Regions from separate parts of the Cupriavidus sp. GW821-FHT07C08 genome, predicted to be linked through region 3. Evidence: predicted binding sites of a transcription regulator. Region 3 holds the regulator's gene; each other region holds the start of a gene.

Region 1 (4,651 bases), on a different contig from region 3:
GTTCGCAGCGCTGCCGCGACTTCCATCCCGATAAAGCTTGCGCCCACCACGACGCATCGGCGTGCCGTGCCGAGACGCGCGATCAATGCGTCGCAGTCGGCCAGCGTACGGAGCACGCCCACGTGCGGCAAGGATGCGCCAGGAACGTCGAGCCGTATCGGCACGGCACCGACGGCAAGCAGAAGCGCGCCGTAGCTCACGTTGCTGCCATCCGAGAGCGTGACGGATTTTTGCGCGGGGCTGAGCTTGACGACACGGTTGTCGGAGCGCACATCGATGTCGTGATCCGCGTAGAACGTCGGTGGCCGCATTGGCAGCCAGTCCGCGTTTGCCGTCCCGGCGAGGTAGTCTTTCGACAGATTCGGCCGGTCGTACGGCAATGAGCGATCGGCGCTCAACAGCGTGACGGGGCCGCTATAGCCTTCCCGCCGCAGGGTTTCGACCGCGGCAGTCCCGGCTGCGCCGCCGCCGATGATCACCACGGATTCCGGGAGCTGGGCGGCGGCAAGTCGCGGTGGCCGCACCGGCGGCAGCGCTTCACGGACGAAGGCCTTTCCGTCCTGCAGTTCCACGCGCCAGCATTTCAGATCGTCCTGGGCGGGCGGCCCCAGGACCGCGCCGGTACGAAGACTGAAGCAGGCGTGATGCCATGGACATCGGATCGTGTCGCCGACCAGCAGGCCGTCCGCCAGTGGCCCGCCATAGTGGGTACAGGTCGCACCGATGGCAAACAGTTCATCAGCCCGTCGCACAAGCAAGACCGGTTTGCCGCCAACCTGGCCTGTCACCATGCCGCCGTCAGCAATGTCAGCCAGCGGCACGCCCTGGGTGAGATCGGGCTTATCCGTGAAGGAAGAGCTTTTGGTCATGGCGTCTCTCCTTACCGGTCATGGCACAGGGCCATTATCGACCTCGATACCGTCAAATGAAAGGCGCATGCAGCGTTACAAACTGCGCGACGGCACGGATATGATTCACGCATGACCAGCCTCCTTTCCTGACAAGGGGTCACCCCGAATGACTGCCCTATGAATAGACCCTCCCGCTTCGCAATCGGCAAGCGCATTGCACCCGCACGCTTTCTGCTGTGCGGCGCCATATTGATCGTTGCGACCTTTGCCGCGGGTGCGCTCGGCGCAGAGCCACGTATTGCGCTGCTGATCGGCTTCGATCTCGCGGCCCTTGTCTTCCTTGGCGCCGCGCTGCCGCTGTTGCGCGCCGATGCTGCGGCCATGCGGCGTACAGCGGAATACAACGATGCCAACCGCACCGCGCTGCTCACGATCACCGTGCTGCTCTCGATGGTGATCCTGGTCGCGATCGGCACGCTGATCGCGCGCCCCGAGACACCGCACTGGGCCGACATCGCGCTGATCGTCGCCACGCTCATCCTGTCCTGGCTTTTTGCCAACACCGTTTTCACGCTGCACTATGCGCATCTCTACTATCTCCAGACCGCCACCGGCGACCAGGGCGGGCTGCAGGTGCCGGGCGTTAAGGACCCCAGCTATTGGGACTTCCTCTACTTCAGCTTCACGCTGGGCATGACTTTCCAGACGTCTGACGTGACCATCGCCGGCGCCCACATGCGCAGGGTGGTCCTGGGCCACTGCGTGGCCGCGTTTCTGTTCAACATGGGGATTCTGGCGTTCACCGTGAACGCCCTGGGTGGCTTGTAGCCGACTTGGCCACGCGACCAAAGTGTTCCTGGACAAACTCCTTGCATCCCGCCGGATACTGTATATATTTACAGTAACTGTATGGATGAACAGTAGGAGTCCCGTCCATGGAACACCTGATCCGTGTACAAAACGACTATGACCGCCAGGTGCTGGCCTGGCTGCGCGGGCGCATCGGCGATGCCGCGCTGCAGACCGCGGCGCTGCGCCTGGGCGGCCAGCGCAAGCCTTACCTGTCAACGATCTGCCGCAGCCTGGGCATCCGCCCGCCCAGCCGGCGCCAGTTCGCGGCCGAGGCGGCGCGCATGCACCGCGCGGTGGGCGATACCTACCTGGCCCGTATCCGCGAAATCCTTGGCCAGTCACCTGCCGAAGCCGCGCTGGGCCAGTAAGCAGTTGCCGATCACCGGCCACGCCGGCACCGCCGGGCTCGGTCCGGCCGTATCATGAAGCTCCGTTGCCGTCACACAGCACGGGGCTTTTTTCATCCCTAGCCAAGGCCGATATGAGCGAACACCGCATCCCTACCGCCGCCCTGCACCAGTGGGTGGCCGATCTCTGGCTTGCCGCGGGCAGCAGCGCGCAAGAGGCGCGCCTGACGGCCGACCACCTGGTCGGCGCCAACCTGAGCGGGCATGACTCGCACGGCGTAGGCATGATCCCGCGCTATGTGCTGGCCTGGCAGGCCGACGAGCTGCAGCTGAACCAGCAGGTCAGCGTGCTGCACGATGCCGGCAGCATGCTGAGCCTGGACGGCAACCGCGGCATGGGCCAGGCGGTGACGGCGCAGGCCATGGACATGGCCATCGGCCGCGCGCGCGAGCATGGCGTCTGCGTGATGGGCCTGCGGCAGTCGCACCACCTGGGGCGCGTGGGCCACTGGGCCGAGCAGGCCACCGCCGCCGGCATGATCTCGATCCACTTCGTCAACGTGCTGTCCAAGCCCATCGTGGCGCCGCACGGCGGCTACGATGCGCGCTACGGCACCAACCCGTTCACCATCGGCGTGCCGGTGGCGGGCGAGCAGCCGCTGGTGCTGGACTTCGCCACCAGTGCGATCGCGCTGGGCAAGGTGCGCGTGGCCCACAACAAGGGCGTGCCGGTGGCGCCCGGCTGCCTGCTGGACGCGCACGGCGAGCCCACCGCCGATCCTGCCGTGATGTACCCCGCCGACGGCGCGCCGCAAGGCGCGCTGCGGACCTTTGGCGAGCACAAGGGCCATGTGCTGGCCGTGATGTGCGAGCTGCTGGGCGCCGCGGTCACCGGCGGCCACACCATCCGCGCGGAAACGCTGCGGCATGAGCATGCGGTCTGGAACAACATGCTGGCGATCGTGTTCGATCCCGCGCGCCTGGGCACCAGCACATCGTTCGGGCATGAGGTGGCGGCGTTCGCCGAGTGGATGAAGGCCTCGCGGCTACAGCCCGGGCAGGATGGCATCCGCCTGCCCGGCGAGCCCGAACGGGCCTGGCGCGCCGCCCGCGCCACCCATGTCCCGGTTGACGCCGGCACGCTGGCGCAGCTGGACGACGCCGCGGCGCGGGTGGCGGCCGCGCGCGCCAGCGCGCAGCCTGCGCCGGGGCCGCTGTCTGTGCTGGCCTGCGACTGACTAACACCCGACGGCGCGTTCGAATACATCATGCGCACGCTGGATCTTGACGTGCAGTAAAGTCTGGCAACGTTCAGCGATGCCTTCGCATGACTCGAAAATCAGGCTGGATGACGCCTCGGCAATGGAGTGGTCGCCCACGCCTGCGCGCCGCCGGCAACTACATCGGGGTCATTTTGACTTTATGCGTGCCTTCGTCAAGGGGCTTCGGGCGCACGAGGTGTGGGAGCGCATCTTGATTCACCTATCTTGGTCGCAGGCCAACTTCAGCAGCCTGGGTATTGCGTAGCTACAAACGCACGCGCCGTCGGAGCCCCCCCCGCCCAACTCACTCCTCGTTTTCCCCGACTGTCCCAAAATGCAAACAAGTTGTCCCCGCTAGTCAAACTGCTGATAGCCAATCCTAGATACTTCGCCGGTCGCGACAGGACTGTGGCCAGCGTTTGAAAGGAGGGTTTTGCCCCCTGCATGCGTAGCCATGACGCAGTCAAGCGCATCCAGGAAAAGGCTTTTCATGCTCGGGCAAACCACCACGCATTCCCCCATCTCAGCCGGCGCGGCCGGTGCGAGTTCGTCGCGTTCTTACGCCTGGCTCGTCTTTGCGCTGAGCTTTGGCTTGTTGCTGTCGGACTACATGTCCCGGCAGGTGCTCAACGCCGTCTTTCCGCTGCTGAAGGTGGAATGGTCGCTGAGCGACACCGAGCTCGGTGCGCTGGGCGGGATCGTGGCCTTGATGGTTGGCCTGCTGACGTTTCCGCTGTCCATCCTGGCCGACCGCTGGGGCCGGGTCAGGAGCCTGATCCTGATGGCGGCGCTGTGGAGCCTGGCCACGCTGGGCTGCGCGCTGGCCAACAATTTCGGGCAGATGTTCGTGGCGCGGCTGTGCGTGGGGATTGGTGAGGCGGCCTATGGCAGCGTCGGCATTGCCGTGGTGCTTTCGGTGTTTCCGCGCCATCTGCGTGCCAGCCTGAGTTCGGCGTTTATCGCTGGCGGAGCGTTTGGCTCCGTGCTGGGGATGGCGGCGGGGGGTGTCCTGTCCGCTCACTTTGGCTGGCGTTGGGCCTTTGCCGGCATGGCGCTCTTCGGGCTTGTGCTGGTCGGGTTCTACCGTCTCTTCATTACCGAGCCGCGCCTGCAGGCGCAACGCCGTGCGCTGGGCGAGGAACCGGACAGTGCCGCTCGGCGCGAGAGCGTCTCACTGCGCCCGCTGCTGTCTGCCCTCTTTTCGGCGCGTTCGATCCTCTGCGCGTATGTGGGCAGTGCGCTGCAGTTGCTGGTCATGGGCGCCCTGCTCACCTGGATGCCGAGCTTCCTGGCGCGCTACTACGGCATGGCGACGGACCGTGCCGGCGTGACCGCCGCG
Region 2 (4,651 bases), on a different contig from region 3:
CACATCCAGGTAGGCGAACGGCTCGAAGGCATCGGCGCTGACGCGCACCGTGGCATGCCCGCCGCGCGGCGTGTAGCGGATGGCGTTGTCGAGCAGGTTGTTCAGCATCTCGGTCAGCATCAGGCGGTTGCCCTGCACCATCACCGGATGGTCGTCCGCATCCAGTCCCAGGTCGATGTCGCGCGCCCAGGCCTGCGGCAGCCAGTCCTTGACCACCTCGCGCGCGAGCGCCGCCAGGTCCAGCGCCGCCATGCCGCCGGTGCCCGCCAGGTTTTCCATGCGCGCCAGCGACAGCAGTTGCGTGACCAGGTGCGCGGTGCGCTCAGAGCTGCCGGCGATCTGCGCCAGCGAGCGCCGCAGCTCTTCCGGCGACTGCTCGCGCTGCGCCAGCTCGGCCTGCATGCGCAGGCCCGCCAGCGGTGTCTTCATCTGGTGCGCGGCATCGGCGATAAAGCGCTTCTGGGTCTGCACCGACTGGTCCAGGCGCGCCAGCAGGTCGTTGAACGAACCCACCAGCGGCGTGATTTCCTGCGGTGCGGCGCGTTCGTCGATCGGGCTGGTATCGCCGGGGTTGCGCGCGCGGATGCGCTGCTGGATCGCGGTCAGCGGCGCCAGCCCGCGCGACAGCCCGAACCACACCAGCACCACCGCCAGCGGCAGGATCACGAACTGCGGCAGGATCACGCCCTTGATGATCTCGTTGGCCAGGCGCGCGCGCTTGTCCAGGGTCTCGGCCACCTGCACCAGCACCGGCTGGGTGCCGCTGACCTGCTTCAGGTCGATATAGGTGTAGGCCACGCGCACGTCGTTGCCGGCCACGCGGTCATCGCGCAGGGACACCAGGCCCGCATGGCCCTGGTCTTCCTCGGACGGCAGCGGCAGGTCGTGGTCGCCGGCGATGTATTCGCCGCGCTTGCCGACCACCTGGTAGTAGATGTTGTCGGTCTCGTCGGCGCGCAGGATCTCGCGCGCCGACAGCGGCAGCTGCAGCGTGATGCGCCCGTTGACCTCGCGCACCTGCTGCGACAGCACGATGGCGCTGGCTTCCAGCGCGCGGTCGAAGGGCCCGTTGGCGATCGACTTGGCCACCAGGTAGGTCACCGCGATGCTCATCGGCCAGAGCAGCAGCAGCGGCGCCAGCATCCAGTCGAGGATCTCGCCGAACAATGAGCGCGGCGACGGATGCGCGGTGCTTTCCTCCAGGTGCGGCAGTGCGTCGGCCAGGTCCTGGTCGGCGGCGTCCGGGGCCGGGGCGGCGGAAGGAGGGGGTGGCGCGGCGCGGGGCGCGCGCCGCCAGGGCAGTCGCAGCAGGCTCATCTCGGCGGTTTGCGCTCAGGTCGGTCGCTTGGCCTGCGGTGGCGTCGGGCGGGGATCAGTGGGGCGCGGCGACCGCCGGCTGGAATTTCTCCAGGCAGTAGCCAAGCCCGCGCACGGTGGCGATGCGGATGCCGCCGACTTCGATCTTCTTGCGCAGCCGGTGCACGTAGACCTCGATGGCGTTGTTGCTGACTTCCTCGCCCCACTCGCACAGGTGGTCCACCAACTGCTCTTTCGATACCAGGCGGCCGCTGCGTGTCAGCAGGATCTCCAGCAGCCCGATCTCGCGCGCGGACAGGTCCAGCATCTGGTCGTTGAGATAGGCGATGCGCCCGACCTGGTCGTAGGCCAGCGGCCCGTGCCGCATCAGCGTGGCGCCGCCGCCGGCGCCGCGCCGCACCAGCGCGCGCACGCGCGCTTCCAGTTCGGACAGGGCAAAGGGCTTGGCCATATAGTCGTCGGCGCCCAGGTCCAGGCCCTTGACGCGCTCGTCGACGCTGTCGGCGGCGGTCAGGATCAGCACCGGCAGCATGGCGCCGCGCGCGCGCAGGCGCTTGAGCACTTCCAGCCCGGACATGCGCGGCAGGCCCAGGTCCAGGATCAGCAAATCGAACGTCTGGGTCGACAGCGCGGAATCGGCTTCCAGGCCGTTGGTGACGTGGTCGACGGCATAGCCCGAGTGGCGTAGCGAGCGCGTCAGGCCGTCGGCCAGCACGTCGTCATCTTCGGCGATCAGAATGCGCATGGTTGTCTCCACCCTGGCCGGCATAGCCGGCGCCGGCGGAATGGGGCGCGATGGGGCTTGCCAAGCATACTGTTTTTTTATACAGTACCCGCACGTTCCGCTGGGGCCGCCCGGGGAGACCCCCTGGAGAGCGGCCGCGCAGACAGCCGGGCCGGCGCTGGAGCCGGAAAATGCCGGTGCCGCGCCACATGCGGCCTATTTATACACCATTGATTCAAGGACGACCATGGACGACAAGAAGGCAGGTGCCGGCGTGAGCGCCGAGAAGCAGAAGGCGCTTGCCGCCGCGCTCTCCCAGATCGAGAAGCAGTTCGGCAAGGGCTCGATCATGCGCCTGGGCGACGGCGAGGTCGAGAAGGACATCCAGGTGGTATCCACCGGTTCGCTCGGCCTGGACATCGCGCTTGGCGTCGGCGGCCTGCCGCGCGGCCGCGTGGTCGAGATCTATGGTCCGGAATCCTCGGGCAAAACCACGCTGACGCTGCAGGTCGTGGCCGAGATGCAGAAGCTGGGCGGCACCTGCGCCTTTATCGACGCCGAGCACGCGCTGGACGTCAGCTACGCCAACAAGCTGGGCGTCAACGTCGGCGACCTGCTAATCTCGCAGCCGGACACCGGCGAACAGGCGCTGGAAATCACCGACGCGCTGGTGCGCTCGGGCTCGATCGACCTGATCGTGATCGACTCGGTGGCCGCGCTGGTGCCCAAGGCCGAAATCGAAGGCGAAATGGGCGATTCGCTGCCCGGCCTGCAGGCCCGCCTGATGAGCCAGGCGCTGCGCAAGCTGACCGGCACCATCAAGCGCACCAACTGCCTGGTGATCTTCATCAACCAGATCCGCATGAAGATCGGCGTGATGTTCGGCTCGCCGGAAACCACCACCGGCGGCAACGCGCTGAAGTTCTACGCCTCGGTGCGCCTGGATATCCGCCGCATCGGCTCGATCAAGAAGGGCGACGACGTGATCGGCAACGAGACCAAGGTCAAGGTGGTCAAGAACAAGGTGTCGCCGCCGTTCCGCGAAGCCTTCTTCGACATCCTCTACGGCCAGGGCATCTCGCGCCAGGGCGAGATCATCGACCTGGGCGTGGACGCCAAGATCGTTGAAAAATCCGGCGCCTGGTACAGCTACAACGGCGACAAGATCGGCCAGGGCAAGGACAACGCGCGCGAATACCTGCGCGAGAACCCGGACATCGCCGACGAGATTGAAAACAAGGTGCGCGCGGCGCTGGGCGTGGTGGCCATGAACCCCACGGCGGCTGCCACGCCGGTAGCGGTCGAAGACTGACCGCGCCGGCGGCCATTGCGCCATCCGGAAGGCCGGGGCATCGCCGATGCCCCGGCCTTTTTGCTTGGCGCGGGTCCCCATCCACAGAATTCGGTAACCCATGGCAACCCGTCCCCCGCTCTCGCTGAAGGCCCGCGCCGTCGGCTACCTGTCGCGCCGCGAGCACAGCCGTGCCGAGTTGGCGCGCAAGCTGGCGCCGCATGCCGAGTCGGCCGAGCAGCTGGAGCAGTTGCTGGACGCGCTGGAGCGCGAGAACTGGCTGTCGAACCAGCGCTTTGCCGACAGCCTGGTGCACCGCCGCGGCGCCCGCTACGGCACCGCGCGCGTGATGCAGGAGGCCAAGACCCACAAGCTCGGCAGCGAGCAGCTGGGTGATCTGCAGGAGCGGCTGCGCGCCACGGAAGTGGAGCGCGCCCGTGAGGTCTGGCGCAAGCGCTTCGGCGCACCGCCCGACACGCCCGAGGCGCGGGCCAAGCAGATCCGCTTCATGGTGGCGCGCGGGTTTTCGCGTTCGGTCGTCAGCAAGATCATCCAGGGTGCCGACGAAGACTACGGCGACGAGAGTTAAGTACCGGCGTATGGTGCATGCGCCATTTTTCACCCGGAGTACCTGCACTGCCATCAGGGTGTATTCGCTGCATTGCGTCATCTCCGGGCTGGATTGGAGACGATTTTGTTGCCATCGCTGAGCCCATGTTTGCTGGTGCGTTGCGGCAAGACGCCGTGCCATGCCGGGTACCATGGTCGGCCGACAATCGTCGCCGCGACAGTTGCTGCGCAAGGATGTTCCCGGCCAACGCGGCGGGGCATGTTAAACTCCCCAGGTTATTCGGTGCTCCGGCACCGCCGTTCCCCAGCCCCCCGTATTTCCAGCCTGGCCATGCCTCTGTCCCAGCCCGTCAACCGCTCCCAGCGTCACCGTCGCGCCATTACGGCCGAGGCGTACCAGAGAGAGGACGGCTTGTGGGATATCGAGGTGCGCCTGACCGACACCAAACCTCGCGACATCGAACTGGCCGGCGACCGCGTCCGGCCGGTAGGCCAGCCCCTGCACGACCTGTGGCTGCGCGTCACGATCAATGAGGAAATGACGGTGCTGGATGCCGAGGCCTGCTCGGACTGGGTGCCGTATCCGTCCCATTGCGACACGATCGGCCCGGCTTACCGCAAGCTGATCGGCCTGAACCTGCGCAAGGGCTTTCGCAAGGCCGTGCGTGAGCGCCTGGGCGGCATGCACGGTTGCTCCCACCTGACCGAGGCCGCCGGCGTGCTGCCCAGCACGGCGATCCAGGCCTTTG
Region 3 (4,651 bases):
TCTTGCTGGTTGCAATCCATGCTGCCGTGGCCGACGCTGTCAGCCATGGCGCGCACCGCAGTCCGCACTCAGGCGGCCTGGCCTTCGGTGGTCGTTTGCGCGGCCTTGCGGGCTTCTTCGCGCTGCACTTCCTTCATCATCGGCGAAGGTGCGGTCTCGGCCTTCTTGGTCTGCACGATCAGGTGGCGCAGGACGGCGTCGTTGAACTTGAACGCGTGTTCCAGTTCAGCCAGCGTTTCCTTGCCGCATTCGATGTTCAGGCAAACGTAGTGAGCCTTGGCCAGCTTCTGGATCATGTAAGCCATCTGGCGACGGCCCCAGTCTTCCACGCGGTGAACGTTGCCGTTCTGCGAGGTCACGAGCTGCTTGTAGCGCTCGATCATGGCCGGCACTTGTTCGCTCTGGTCCGGGTGGACGATGAAGACGATTTCGTAATGACGCATTGACGCTCCTTTTGGATTAGCCACCCGGGCGTCACGAGTCCGGTGTGGCAAGGTTGAATAGCCTTATATTATAGCGCGCGCATCGGCAAGTGCGCAAGCCGCTGTTTACACAGGCAAATCAGGCGTTGGCAAACAAAGCCTGCAGCCTTGCCGGATCCCGCGCCAGCCCTGCGTCGGCTGCCAGCGCCATGGCCAGCAGCACGCGCGCCTTATAGGGATTGAGGTCCGTTGCGGAAACAAAAGCCCCATCCGTCGGGCTGAGCTGGGGCGGAATCGCCACATGACCGGCCCCGGTGCGGGAACTGCGCACCACGGCTACGCCCGCGGCAGCGGCATCGGCCAGCGCCTCGGCCAGCACCTCATGCACCGAGCCATTGCCGGCGGCAGCCACCACCAGTCCGGCAACGCCCGCGCGGACCAGCGCATCCACAGCCACCCTGCCCGGCTGGGCGTAGCTGGCCACGATCTCAACCACCGGCCACGCCGTCGGCATCGGCCCGATCACCCAGGCCGCGCGCGGCGCGCGCGCGAAGCGCACGTAGTCATCCTGCACGAAACCCAGCGGCCCGCAGGCCGAGACAAAGGCATCGACCGCCGACGTGTGGGCCTTGGCCACATCCCGCGCAGCGTGGATCTGCTGGTTCAGCACCACCAGCACACCCTTGCCGCGCGCATCGGGATGAGCGGCCACGCGCACCGCATCCAGCAGGTTCAGCGGGCCATCGGCCGACAGCGACGTCGACGGGCGCATTGCCGCCGTCATCACCACGGGCACCGGACACGATTGCGTCAGGTGCAGCGCCATCGCGGTTTCTTCCAGCGTATCGGTGCCGTGCGTGATCACGATGCCGGCAACGTCGGGCTGCGCGGACCAGTACTCGACCCGCGCCGCCAGCGTTTGCCAGAGCATGAAGGTCATGTCCTTGCTGTCGACCTGAGCCACCTGCTCGGCTTCAATGCGGGCCGCCGACTGCAGCGCGGGCACCGCTGCCAGCAACGACGACACCGGCACGGTCGCCGCCTGGTAGCGTGCGCTGCTGGCGGAGTTGCCGGCCGCGCCAGCGATGGTGCCGCCGGTGGCCAGTACGACGATACGAGGCAATTGGGTCATGGAGGCGTGCAAAGAAAGTGGGAAAACAGGAATGCCGATTGTAACGGGCGCGCCCCGCCTGGCCGCGGGCCCGCGCTGGCGACCCATAATCCGTCCATGCGACACGCCCCAAAAATTCTGCTTGCGCTCAGGCCGATACTGTATAAAATCACAGCATACTGTTTAAACATACAGTGCCTGGCCAGCCGGATGCAGGATAATGGATCGGCCGATCCCTTACCCGGAATCCCCCCGGCCCCGCACGGAACGGCGATCCCATGGCGACCCTGACACCCCGGCAGCAGCAGATTTTCGATCTGATCCGCAACACGATCCGCCGCACCGGCTTTCCGCCCACGCGCGCCGAAATCGCCGCAGAATTCGGCTTCTCCTCGCCCAATGCCGCAGAAGAACACCTGAGGGCGCTGGCACGCAAGGGCGTGATCGAACTGACCCCGGGCGCCTCACGTGGCATCCGCCTGAAGGTGGCACGCAGCGATTCGGAAATGCCCGACCAGTTTTCGTTGCCGATGGCCGGCGTGATGCAGCTGACGCTGCCGCTGGTGGGCCGCGTTGCTGCCGGCAGCCCGATACTCGCCGCCGAGCATATCGACCGCCAGTACCAGGTAGACGCCTCGGTCTTCGACGAACGTCCCGATTACCTGCTGCGCGTGCGCGGCCTGAGCATGCGTGATGCCGGCATCCTCGATGGCGACCTGCTGGCCGTGCGCCGCGCCAGCGAAGCCGCCAACGGCAAGATCGTGGTGGCGCGCCTGGGCGATGACGTGACCGTCAAGCGCCTGCAGCGGCGCGGTGGCCATATCGAACTGATCGCAGAAAACCCGGACTTCACCAACATCATCGTGGAGCCTGGCGAGGAGTTCTCGCTGGAAGGCATCGCCGTCGGTCTGATCCGATCTTCCGGCTTCTAGCCGGGCACCGCAGGCAGCGAGCCTGCGCGGGCCCACCCGCTTCCATTGCTTTGCAGACGCCACCCGGCTTGCCGGGTGTTGACCCCGCTTTGCCCAAAAGAGGTGCCACCATGCCGCAAATCCACCAAGTCGCCGCCCGCCGCCCGGTCAAGCCCGTGCCGTTCCGCCAGAGCAAGGGCGTACGCGTCTACCAGGGTACGCAGCGCCGCACCATGGTCGGCAGCATGGCGGCGATCTGCCGCATGCTTGAACTCGAAACCGCCGAAAAGCTGGCTGCCTGAACCCTGCGAACGCAGCCCGCGTAGCCGTGGGCCCCGCCCTCAGCTACGCGCGCACGCCTTGGTTTCGGCTTCCAGCTCCTGCGGCGTCAGCTGCGGAAACCACGTATCGCTCTTGCGCAGTTCCAGCGCCGTACCATCCGGCTTCGCCGTCAGCGAAATCAGATAGGCGTATCGGTATTCACCGCCAGACGTGGTCTGGCCGATGCGGATCTCAGTCTGGTTCTTCGCCGGATAGTTGATGACCGCGGCGTCATCGCCCAGATTGTTGCGCAGGCATTTCGCAACATCGCCCATCATTGCTGGCGTGAACAAGCGCATGGGCGCACGCGCGCGAATGTCCTTTTCAGACGTACCGGTGGCACACCCTGCCACCATGGCTGCCATCGCTACGCCAATCACTGCCGCTCGAACAGACATACCATCCCCGGGGAATGCAAAACGGCGCCCTCGCGAGGCGCCGTTCTGGAAAATGCTTTGGGGTGGCTGATGGGACTCGAACCCACGACGACAGGAATCACAATCCTGGACTCTACCAACTGAGCTACAGCCACCGTAGAGGTCATCAGCGCGTTACGTTGCTGATCGACGAAAACCAAGATTATACAAACAGTTTTCCGGGATGGCTAGTATCCGGCACAATTTTTTTTAGATAAAAGCTCAGGTTCGGGACGGGCTCCACTTTGCCTCAAGCAGCACTGCCTGCTTGATGGCCTCGACGGTCTCGGCTTCGGTATCGAACTGCCCCAACAGGCGGCGCGACTTGCCGTTCAGCACGGCTTCCTGCAGCGCCTTGCCTGCGGCTTCTGAAGTGCCGGGGTGCCAGCAGTAGCGTGCCGTCCATTTGCCGTCCTGCAGTTGCTCGGCAACCCAGACCACCCTGAAGTCTTCATAGACAACACCGAACGGCGCTTCGTTTTCCACGTTTGCCCTTTCCACGCTGTTCCCCTGCCGGCATCGGTCCGCATGCAATGCCTTGTCTCGCCCGGGTCAATGCGAGGGATCGTATCACGGCCGCCGACCAGGGCGCCCGGCCCGGCTGGCACCTTCGCGCATGCTGTCGATCGCTCGCGGAAATATGCTGTGCACAGCCCCTACCTCTGCAGGGTTCATGCCGCAAATGCGCGAAGCGATACTTGTGCCTGAGGGACATTGACCCCCCTCGACCTTCCCGTCAGGCGGCCCGCCCCATCGGGCCGCCTGCCTCTTTTTGGCCACCCTGCCCGCTCATTGCCGTGGCACCAGCACCTGGCGATGGAACCTCACGAGCGCATGCGAGCCCAATCGACGTCATCGACAAAATCGACACGTCAACGAACGCAGGGAACGGGAATGCAAATCAAGTGTAGATGGCCTGCGCGAATTCTTGCGCTGACAGTATTGGCGGCCTTGCTCGGCGGATGTGCTGGCGGCGGGGTCGACGGCAGGGAATCCAGCATCACGACATACGGCACGCTGGACGTAGACATCAGCCATACGCGCTAGCCTGCCAGCGTGACCGATGGAACTCTTTACGAGGGCGACCGTCTAATCCTCTCGTCTGGCGCATGCAAAGCGAGCGCGCAAAAAAAGAGTCCGCAGCGCGGACTCTTAAATTTAGCGATCTCAAATGCCCTGAAGGCGGTTGCACTGTAACTGTCATCCCGGCAATGCACCATACGGGTAAACGAAGAGCAACAAGCTTGGCGTAGCAGCAAAAAAACGCCGACAAAAAAAGCCCGCCGAAGCGGGCTAACAATCAGTTGAAGAAAGCCCTGTATTCGAGGGCAGGCACAGTGTATGGAAGTGCCCTGCCTCAGCGAATTAGGGGAATCCCTTTCCTGGCGCCGGTTTCCGGGCGATCAGGCATTGCAAGTGCGGCGCGCGGTACCCCCGCGCAGCCATGCACATTTTCACGATTTTGAGTTA

Evidence for each region. Region 3 encodes LexA, which represses DNA repair genes until DNA is damaged. Its sites were predicted from a motif close to ACTGTATNNNNATACAGT; they were not measured.
Region 1: the regulator LexA is predicted to act here: its motif matches at 1,737-1,754, upstream of AC07UK_RS23115 (CppA family protein).
Region 2: the regulator LexA is predicted to act here: its motif matches at 2,131-2,148, upstream of recA (recombinase RecA).

The regions. Positions count from the first base shown of each region.
Region 1 is NZ_JBWKQZ010000019.1:130,515-135,165, forward strand. It holds gene AC07UK_RS23105 (FAD-dependent oxidoreductase) at 1-869, opposite strand, end outside; gene AC07UK_RS23110 (DUF1345 domain-containing protein) at 1,101-1,679, shown strand; gene AC07UK_RS23115 (CppA family protein) at 1,787-2,071, shown strand; gene AC07UK_RS23120 (malate/lactate/ureidoglycolate dehydrogenase) at 2,185-3,288, shown strand; gene AC07UK_RS23125 (MFS transporter) at 3,803-4,651, shown strand, end outside.
Region 2 is NZ_JBWKQZ010000022.1:57,553-62,203, forward strand. It holds gene AC07UK_RS24935 (sensor histidine kinase) at 1-1,317, opposite strand, end outside; gene AC07UK_RS24940 (response regulator) at 1,373-2,062, opposite strand; gene recA (recombinase RecA) at 2,289-3,353, shown strand; gene recX (recombination regulator RecX) at 3,454-3,921, shown strand; gene AC07UK_RS24955 (DUF2889 domain-containing protein) at 4,234-4,651, shown strand, end outside.
Region 3 is NZ_JBWKQZ010000001.1:488,815-493,465, forward strand. It holds gene rpsF (30S ribosomal protein S6) at 69-443, opposite strand; gene AC07UK_RS02410 (asparaginase) at 562-1,554, opposite strand; gene lexA (transcriptional repressor LexA) at 1,812-2,465, shown strand; gene AC07UK_RS02420 (hypothetical protein) at 2,576-2,746, shown strand; gene AC07UK_RS02425 (hypothetical protein) at 2,786-3,130, opposite strand; tRNA gene AC07UK_RS02430 (tRNA-His) at 3,222-3,297, opposite strand; gene AC07UK_RS02435 (hypothetical protein) at 3,404-3,682, opposite strand.